DNA from 2 places in the Streptomyces sp. NPDC014894 genome. Region 1 is predicted to be linked to the other one. Evidence: riboswitches for the same ligand, from Rfam matches in the RefSeq annotation. Region 1 holds a riboswitch; the other holds the start of a gene.
What was found. Region 1 has a riboswitch for guanidine ahead of ACF089_RS07835 (DMT family transporter). Riboswitches for the same ligand answer to the same signal wherever they lie in the genome.
Positions count from the first base shown of each region.

Region 1 (3,386 bases):
GGGCGGTCCAGCTCCACGGACTCCCAGTCGGCCAGCCCCTTGGCGCGGCCGCCCAGACGCCGACCGCCGCCGGGGGTGGTGAGGGTGAGCGGTATTCCGGCCAGCAGGGCCCGGCCGGAGGTGTCGAGATTGTCGGCGTGCTCGTCGTGGGAGAGCAGGACCACGTCGACACGGCCGAGGTCGGCGGGGCTGCCGGAGGAGGGCGCGGTCTTGGTCAGGAGGGGGCCGCCGGGCGTCCGGTGGTCGCCGGGGGCGTCGAAGGTCGGGTCGGTCAGAAACCGCAGGCCGCCGTAGTCGAAGAGAGCGGTCGGGCCGCCGAACACGCGGATGGGGAACTGCTCGCCCGAAGGGCTGGTGGCAGACATGAACAACAAAACCTCACGGATAGAGGGTCGCTTATTCGTGAGTCACCGTAAGCGTTTCTCACGTATACAAGCAAGCCGTACCATGAGAAATATGAAGGAGACCGTGACCGCCGAATCGCTGCACCCGGCGCCGGGCGCCGAGCAGTACCTCGCCCTCGACCTGGCCAACAGCGCCGTCGCCCTCCCCGGCGGTCACCGCAGCGACCTGCTCGGCACGCCCGGCGGAGCCGAACGGTGGCTGGCCGACCGCGGCCTCGCCCCGGCGGACACCGGGCTGCTGGACATGTGCGCCACCCGGCTGCGCTCCCTCCGCGACCACGTGCGCGCCCTGCTCGCCGCCCATGTCGCGGGGCTGCCGGCCCCGGCCGACGCGCTGACCGCAGTGAACGCCGCGCTCACCCGGGCCCCCGCCGCCTCCCTGCTCCACTGGGACCCCGCCCGCGGCCTGTACCGCGAGGCGTCCCACCCCGTCACCCAGATCGTCGAGCACGCCCTCGCCGTCCTCGCCGCCGGCGCCGCCGACCTGCTGACCGGCCCGGACGCCGAACGTCTCACCGCCTGCGGCTCCAGCCCCTGCGACCGCTACCTCCTCCGGCACGGCCGCCGCCACTGGTGCTCCACCCGCTGCGGCGACCGCGCCCGAGCGGCCCGCGCCTACGCCCGCCGGACGCGCCCCGCGGCGGACTGACCTGCGCCCCGCCCGGGCGGCCCGGCGATCCCGGCGGCGGCGCTCCGTCCCCGGCCCCGCCGCCGGCCAGGACCGAGGCGTCCGTCCGTTTCGACGGCGCCGGGGCCTCCCGGCTCCGGAACGCGGAAGAGCCCGCCGGGCCGACCTGGAAAGGTCGGCCCGGCGGGCTCTGCGCGGTGCGGTATCGCGGTGTCCTCGTGTCCGGCTGACACCGGAGCGGAGACCTCGGCCTCGCATCCCGCCGAGGTCTCGCGCCGGGGTCTCCGGCCGAGGTCACCGCGGGCTCTGCGCCTCCGGCAGCTGCTGCTCGGCCTTCGGCCCCGGCTTGGTCTTGACGAACTTCAGGCCGATGACGCACAGGATGATCCCGCCGAGGAACACGCCCTTGAGCACGGAAGCGGGCTCCTCGCCCGTGAGCATGGCGTAGATGACCGTCAGGGCCGCCCCGATGCCGATCCAGACCGAGTAGGCCACGCTGATCGGGATCCGGATCATCGCGTAGCCCAGACCCGCCATGCTGAGCGCCAGCCCGACGAAGAAGACGACGGTGGGACCGGTCTTGCTCAGCCCGTCGGAGAGACCGAGGGCCGTGGCCCAGACGGCCTCGAACACGGCACTGATGAGAAGAATCGCCCAAGGCATCAGCTGACCGCCTTCAGTCCGACGACACAACCGACGAGACCCACCAGCAGGATCACGCGCCCGGTGGAGACGCGCTCCTGGCCGGTCGCCATGGCCCAGACGGCGGTGAGCACCGCGCCGATGCCGACCCAGACCGCGTACGCGGTTCCCGTGGGCAGGCTCTTCATGGCGAATGCCAGACCGGTCATGCTCGCCGCGAGGGCGACGCCGAAGACGACGGTCGGGATGGGGCGCTTGAAGTTCTTGGAAGCTGACAGTGCGGTGGCCCATACGGCCTCCAGCACTCCTGATACGACGAGAATGAACCACGCCATGGCGGAACTGACCTCCTGATATGGCCAGTCTTGTCGCTGAGCGGGTACTGATCCGTCGTCCGCAGGCCCTGTACGGGCCTCGGTTCTTGTATAGCACAGCGGAGTGATGATCTCGCGCTCCGTTCGCGGAGAGTGGCCCAGGTCACGGCGGTCCCCGCGGACGCCCCGCCGATCCGGGAGTCGGCCCGCACCCGCGCCTGCGGGGGGAGCGCCCCGGCGTCCGGCCCGCGTTGTCAGACCCGGGTCCTACGCTTTCGTCATGAGCGTCTCTCTCTACTACACGGCACACCGCGCGACACCCCTGACCGAGGCGGAGTCGGCCTCCGTCAGGCGCGTCGTCGCCGCGCGCACGGCGACCTTCCCGTACGACGACGAGGAAGGCCTGTACGTGTACGACCAGGCCGAGGACGAACCGCGGGAGGTCATCGCCGGGTCCACGAAGATGCCCTTCGACCCCGCCCGTCTGCTGCCGGTGACGGCCCATCTGCTGGACTCCGTGTCGGCGTTGCGCCGGGCCGTTCCCGACGCCGAGTGGCGTGTGCACCTGGACGACCTCGACGTCCCCTGGGACGAGGCGGAGGGGTACAGCCTGCCCGGAATACGCGACGCGGACCTGATCGCGGACCTCGCGGCGGTCCACGACGGGGACGGGACGGCGGTGTGAAGGAAGCCGGTGGGGGAGAGACGTCGGCGTCCCGCGGGCCGGACCCCACGCCCGAGCAGCGTCGCCTCATCGAGTTCGGCGGTGCGCTGTACCGTCGCGTCGCTCCGGACGCCGACCTCGGTCACGTGCTGCTGCCCGAGGACGGGGCGGTGGCCGTCGTGCACCGAGCACGCGGCGGCGGAACGGTCCTCGTGGCAGCCGACCGGTCGGTGCTCTTCTTCGGCTCGGCGCTCGACATCGGCGCCGCCCTGACCCACTTCCGGGCCGGTCGGCGCACGCCGTTGGAGCGGTTCCGGAACTAGGCGAGGCGGAGTCGAGGCCGTACCGTCGCGCGGCCCCGCTGCGGGGGCGCCCGGCGGCCGACCGTACCGGCTGCGGCCCGAACCGGACGACGGGCCGCAGCCGTAACGCGTACGGCCGATCGCGGGACGCCCCCGCCCCGCGCCGTGTTCCCGGCGCGGGACGGGGACGCCGATCCGTCAGAAGAGCAGTTCTCCGGCGGGGTATCCGTTGCCGATTTTGGTGCGGGGGGTGTAGGAGCCTTGGCCGTCGCCTCGGTAGAGCCAGAGGTCGCCCGCGTTGTCGCGGCCGATGAGGTCGGTTTTCTGGTCGCCGGTGAAGTCGCCGGGAGCGAGCAGGGCGGTGTAGATCTGCCAGCCGTTGCCGATTTTGGTGCGGGGGGTGTAGGAGCCTTGGCCGTCGCCTCGGTAGAG
Region 1 covers NZ_JBIBWD010000002.1:883,290-886,675, forward strand. The annotation lists gene ACF089_RS07820 (MBL fold metallo-hydrolase) at 1-365, opposite strand, end outside; gene ACF089_RS07825 (CGNR zinc finger domain-containing protein) at 457-1,053, shown strand; gene ACF089_RS07830 (DMT family transporter) at 1,327-1,695, opposite strand; gene ACF089_RS07835 (DMT family transporter) at 1,695-2,009, opposite strand; guanidine-III (ykkC-III) riboswitch at 2,029-2,093, opposite strand; gene ACF089_RS07840 (hypothetical protein) at 2,269-2,673, shown strand; gene ACF089_RS07845 (hypothetical protein) at 2,670-2,975, shown strand; gene ACF089_RS07850 (endonuclease/exonuclease/phosphatase family protein) at 3,153-3,386, opposite strand, start outside.

Region 2 (3,386 bases), on a different contig from region 1:
GAGCACCGCTCCCGTACCCAGGACGGCCGACCGATCACCCCCGACACCGTCTACGACGGCGCCGACCGGCGCACCGTCCAGGGCTGGAGCGGCCGGCCGTACTCCCCCGAGAACGAGGACGGGCACTCCTACGGACCGATCACCGTCACCCAGGCCACCGACAAGTCGGTGAACTCGGTGTACGCGCAGATGGCCATGGACGTGGGCCCCGCGCGGGTCCGGCAGACCGCGATCGATCTCGGGATCCCGGCGAGCACCCCCGATCTGACCGCCTCCCCGTCGATCGCGCTCGGCCCCGCCACGGCGAGCGTGCTGGACATGACGGAGGCGTACGCGACCCTCGCCGACCACGGCAGGCACGGTACGTACACGATCGTCGCCAAGGTCACCAAGGACGGCGAGGAGGTGCCGCTGCCCGGCCGCAAGAGCCGCCGGGCCATCAGCCGGGAGGCCGCCGACACCACGACGGCCGTGCTCCAGAGCGTCGTCGACGGCGGCACCGGCACGGCGGCGCAGTCGGCCGGGCGGCCCTCGGCGGGCAAGACGGGCACCGCGGAGGAGGACCGGGCGGCCTGGTTCGCCGGATACACCCCGGAGCTGGCGACCGTGGTCGCGGTGATGGGGCAGGACCCGTCGAGCGGGGCTCAGAAGCCGCTGTACGGGGCGCTGGGGCTGCCGCGGATCAACGGCGGCGGGGCGCCCGCCCGGATCTGGGGCCAGTACACCGGCGCGGCCCTGGAGGGCGAGGAGATCGAGGAGTTCGAACTGTGGGCGGCGGCGCCCGGCGCACGGGAGGAGCCGTCGTCCGCCCGGTCCGAGAGCCCCGGCGGCCCGGCCTCGCGGACCGCCCCGGGGCTGCCGAGCACCGCGCCGAGCCCGCCGCCCCCGTCCCCGCCGCCCGGACCGGACCCGGCGGGCAGCCCGCCGCCCGCGGACGGCGGGGCGGCGACGGGCGGCGACGGCACGGATCCGGGTCCGCCCTCCGGAGGCGGCGACGGCGCGGATCCGGGCGAGGGCTTCCCCGACGGCGGCCCGCCGGACGGGGGCGTCGGCGGGGCAGGGACCGTGGGCGGCGGAATCGGCGGCGGCGTCCTGGACGGGCCGGCCGCGCCGCTGAGCACCGAGGTGTCGCCGCAGGTCACCACCCCACGATGAACCGCTGACGGCCGGTGCGGGCCGTCAGCGGAACACCGCGGGAGCACAGGGGGGGGCGGCGGGAGCCGGGCCGGTCAGTGACCGGAGGTGGCCTTGAGGCCGACCACCGCGACCAGCAGCAGCGAGACGAAGAAGATCCGCGCCGCCGTCACCGGCTCGTTCAGCGCCACCATGCCGACGATCGCCGCACCGGCGGCTCCGATGCCGACCCAGACGCCGTACGCGGTGCCGATCGGCAGCGTCTTGGCGGCCTGCGCCAGCAGGACCATGCTCGCGACGATCCCGGCGCCGGTGAACACACTGGGCCACAGCTTGGTGAACCCGTCGGTGAACTTCATACCGATCGACCAGCCGATTTCCAGCACACCGGCGACGATCAACAGAACCCAGGCCATGACGGCACCTCCGAGACGCACTGCTTCGACAGGGTGCGTCGTCTTTACGGAAGCCCGGTACGGCGCGTCTCGTCGGGGTGTCCCCACCGTAGCAAAAACGGGGGGCGGGGGTGGTGAGGGCGATCACCAGGGGGTGGTCCGGGCAGGGCCCGGGGACGGCCGGGTTCCGGGCCTCCGGGCCTCCGGGCTCCGGGCTCCGGTCTTCCGGGCTCCGGTCTTCCGGGCTCCGGCGGGGCGGAGCCCGGAGCCTCAGAGATAGAGGCCCGTGGAGTCCTCGGAGCCCTGGAAGCGGTCGGCGGCCACCGCGTGCAGATCGCGCTCGCGCATCAGGACGTACGCCACCCCGCGCACCTCGACCTCGGCACGGTCCTCGGGGTCGTACAGCACCCGGTCGCCCGGCTCCACGGTCCGCACGTTCTGACCCACGGCGACGACCTCGGCCCAGGCCAGCCGGCGGCCCACAGCGGCGGTCGCCGGGATGACGATGCCCCCGCTGGAACGCCGCTCGCCCTCCGGGATGTCGGTCCGCACCAGCACACGGTCGTGCAGCATCCGGATGGGGAGCTTGTCGTGCTGGGTGCTCTGCTCATGACTGTTGGCGCTCACGCGTCGAACTTACCCGCCCCCGGGCGTTCCATCGGTGCTCGGGGTGGGACGGCCCGGTGTCCGTACGGCGCGCGGCGGGCACGGACGGCCGGTGTCCGTACGGCGCGCGGCGCGCGGGCCCGGTGCGCACGGCCCGTTCAGGACCGGCCCGGGGCCCGGCCGGGCCGGACCCGGCGGTCGCTCAGGACCTGCCGCGGCGGGAGGAGACGGCGAGCAGCCCCACCAGCCCGACGACCACCAGGGCCACCGGAACCACCCGCTCCAGACGGGGCGTGCCGTCCTCGGAGACGAACCTCGACCGCACACCCGTCACCGTGCGGTTCACCGCGGCGAAGGCACGGCCCGTGGTGTGGTCCACCGTCTCGGCGACCTTCGCCCTCGCGTCGCCGATGACGGTCTTGGGATGCACCCGCACCCCGATCTCATCGAGCGTCTCGGCAAGCTGCTCGCGCCGGCGGACGATGTCCGCCTCGATCTGCGCAGGGGTCCTCGCGTCCGACACCGCGCTGCCTCCGTGGTCGTGATCCGGTACTTCCTCATCGACAGTCTGTCAGCTCGGGCGCGCACGCACCCCACGGCACCCCTATTACGCTCGGCGGCGTACACCCGCACGGCTTGTCCCGCCGGCGCGATCCGGCCCGGCCCCACGAGGAGAACCATGAGCGAGCGACTCCAGCCCGGCGACACCGCCCCCGCATTCACCCTGCCCGACGCGGACGGCAAGGAGGTGTCGCTCGCCTCCTACCGGGGCCGGAAGGTCATCGTCTACTTCTACCCGGCCGCCCTCACCCCCGGCTGCACCAAGCAGGCCTGCGACTTCACCGACAACCTCCAGCTGCTCGCGGACGCCAGCTACGACGTCATCGGCGTCTCCCCCGACAAGCCGGAGAAGCTGGCCAAGTTCCGTGAGCAGGAGAGCCTCGAGGTCACCCTGGTCGGCGATCCCTCGAAGGAGACGCTGACGGCGTACGGCGCCTTCGGCGAGAAGAAGCTCTACGGGAAGACGGTCACCGGAGTGATCCGCTCCACCGTCGTCGTCAACGAGGACGGGACCGTGGAGCGGGCCCTCTACAACGTCAAGGCCACCGGCCATGTCGCCAAGATCATCAAGGATCTGGGCATCTGACCCTCCCGGTCCCTCCCGTCCGCGCACGGCCTGTCCCGCTTCCCCCGAAGTGAGGCAGGCCGTTCCGCATTCCGGACGTAACCGTCCGGATCCCGGTTCGTTGA
Region 2 covers NZ_JBIBWD010000003.1:127,690-131,075, reverse strand. The annotation lists gene ACF089_RS08550 (transglycosylase domain-containing protein) at 1-1,155, shown strand, start outside; gene ACF089_RS08545 (DMT family transporter) at 1,230-1,550, opposite strand; guanidine-III (ykkC-III) riboswitch at 1,583-1,658, opposite strand; gene ACF089_RS08540 (GroES family chaperonin) at 1,800-2,156, opposite strand; gene ACF089_RS08535 (DUF3618 domain-containing protein) at 2,338-2,658, opposite strand; gene bcp (thioredoxin-dependent thiol peroxidase) at 2,815-3,282, shown strand.
Region 2: another riboswitch for guanidine. It lies ahead of ACF089_RS08545 (DMT family transporter); the one in region 1 lies ahead of ACF089_RS07835 (DMT family transporter).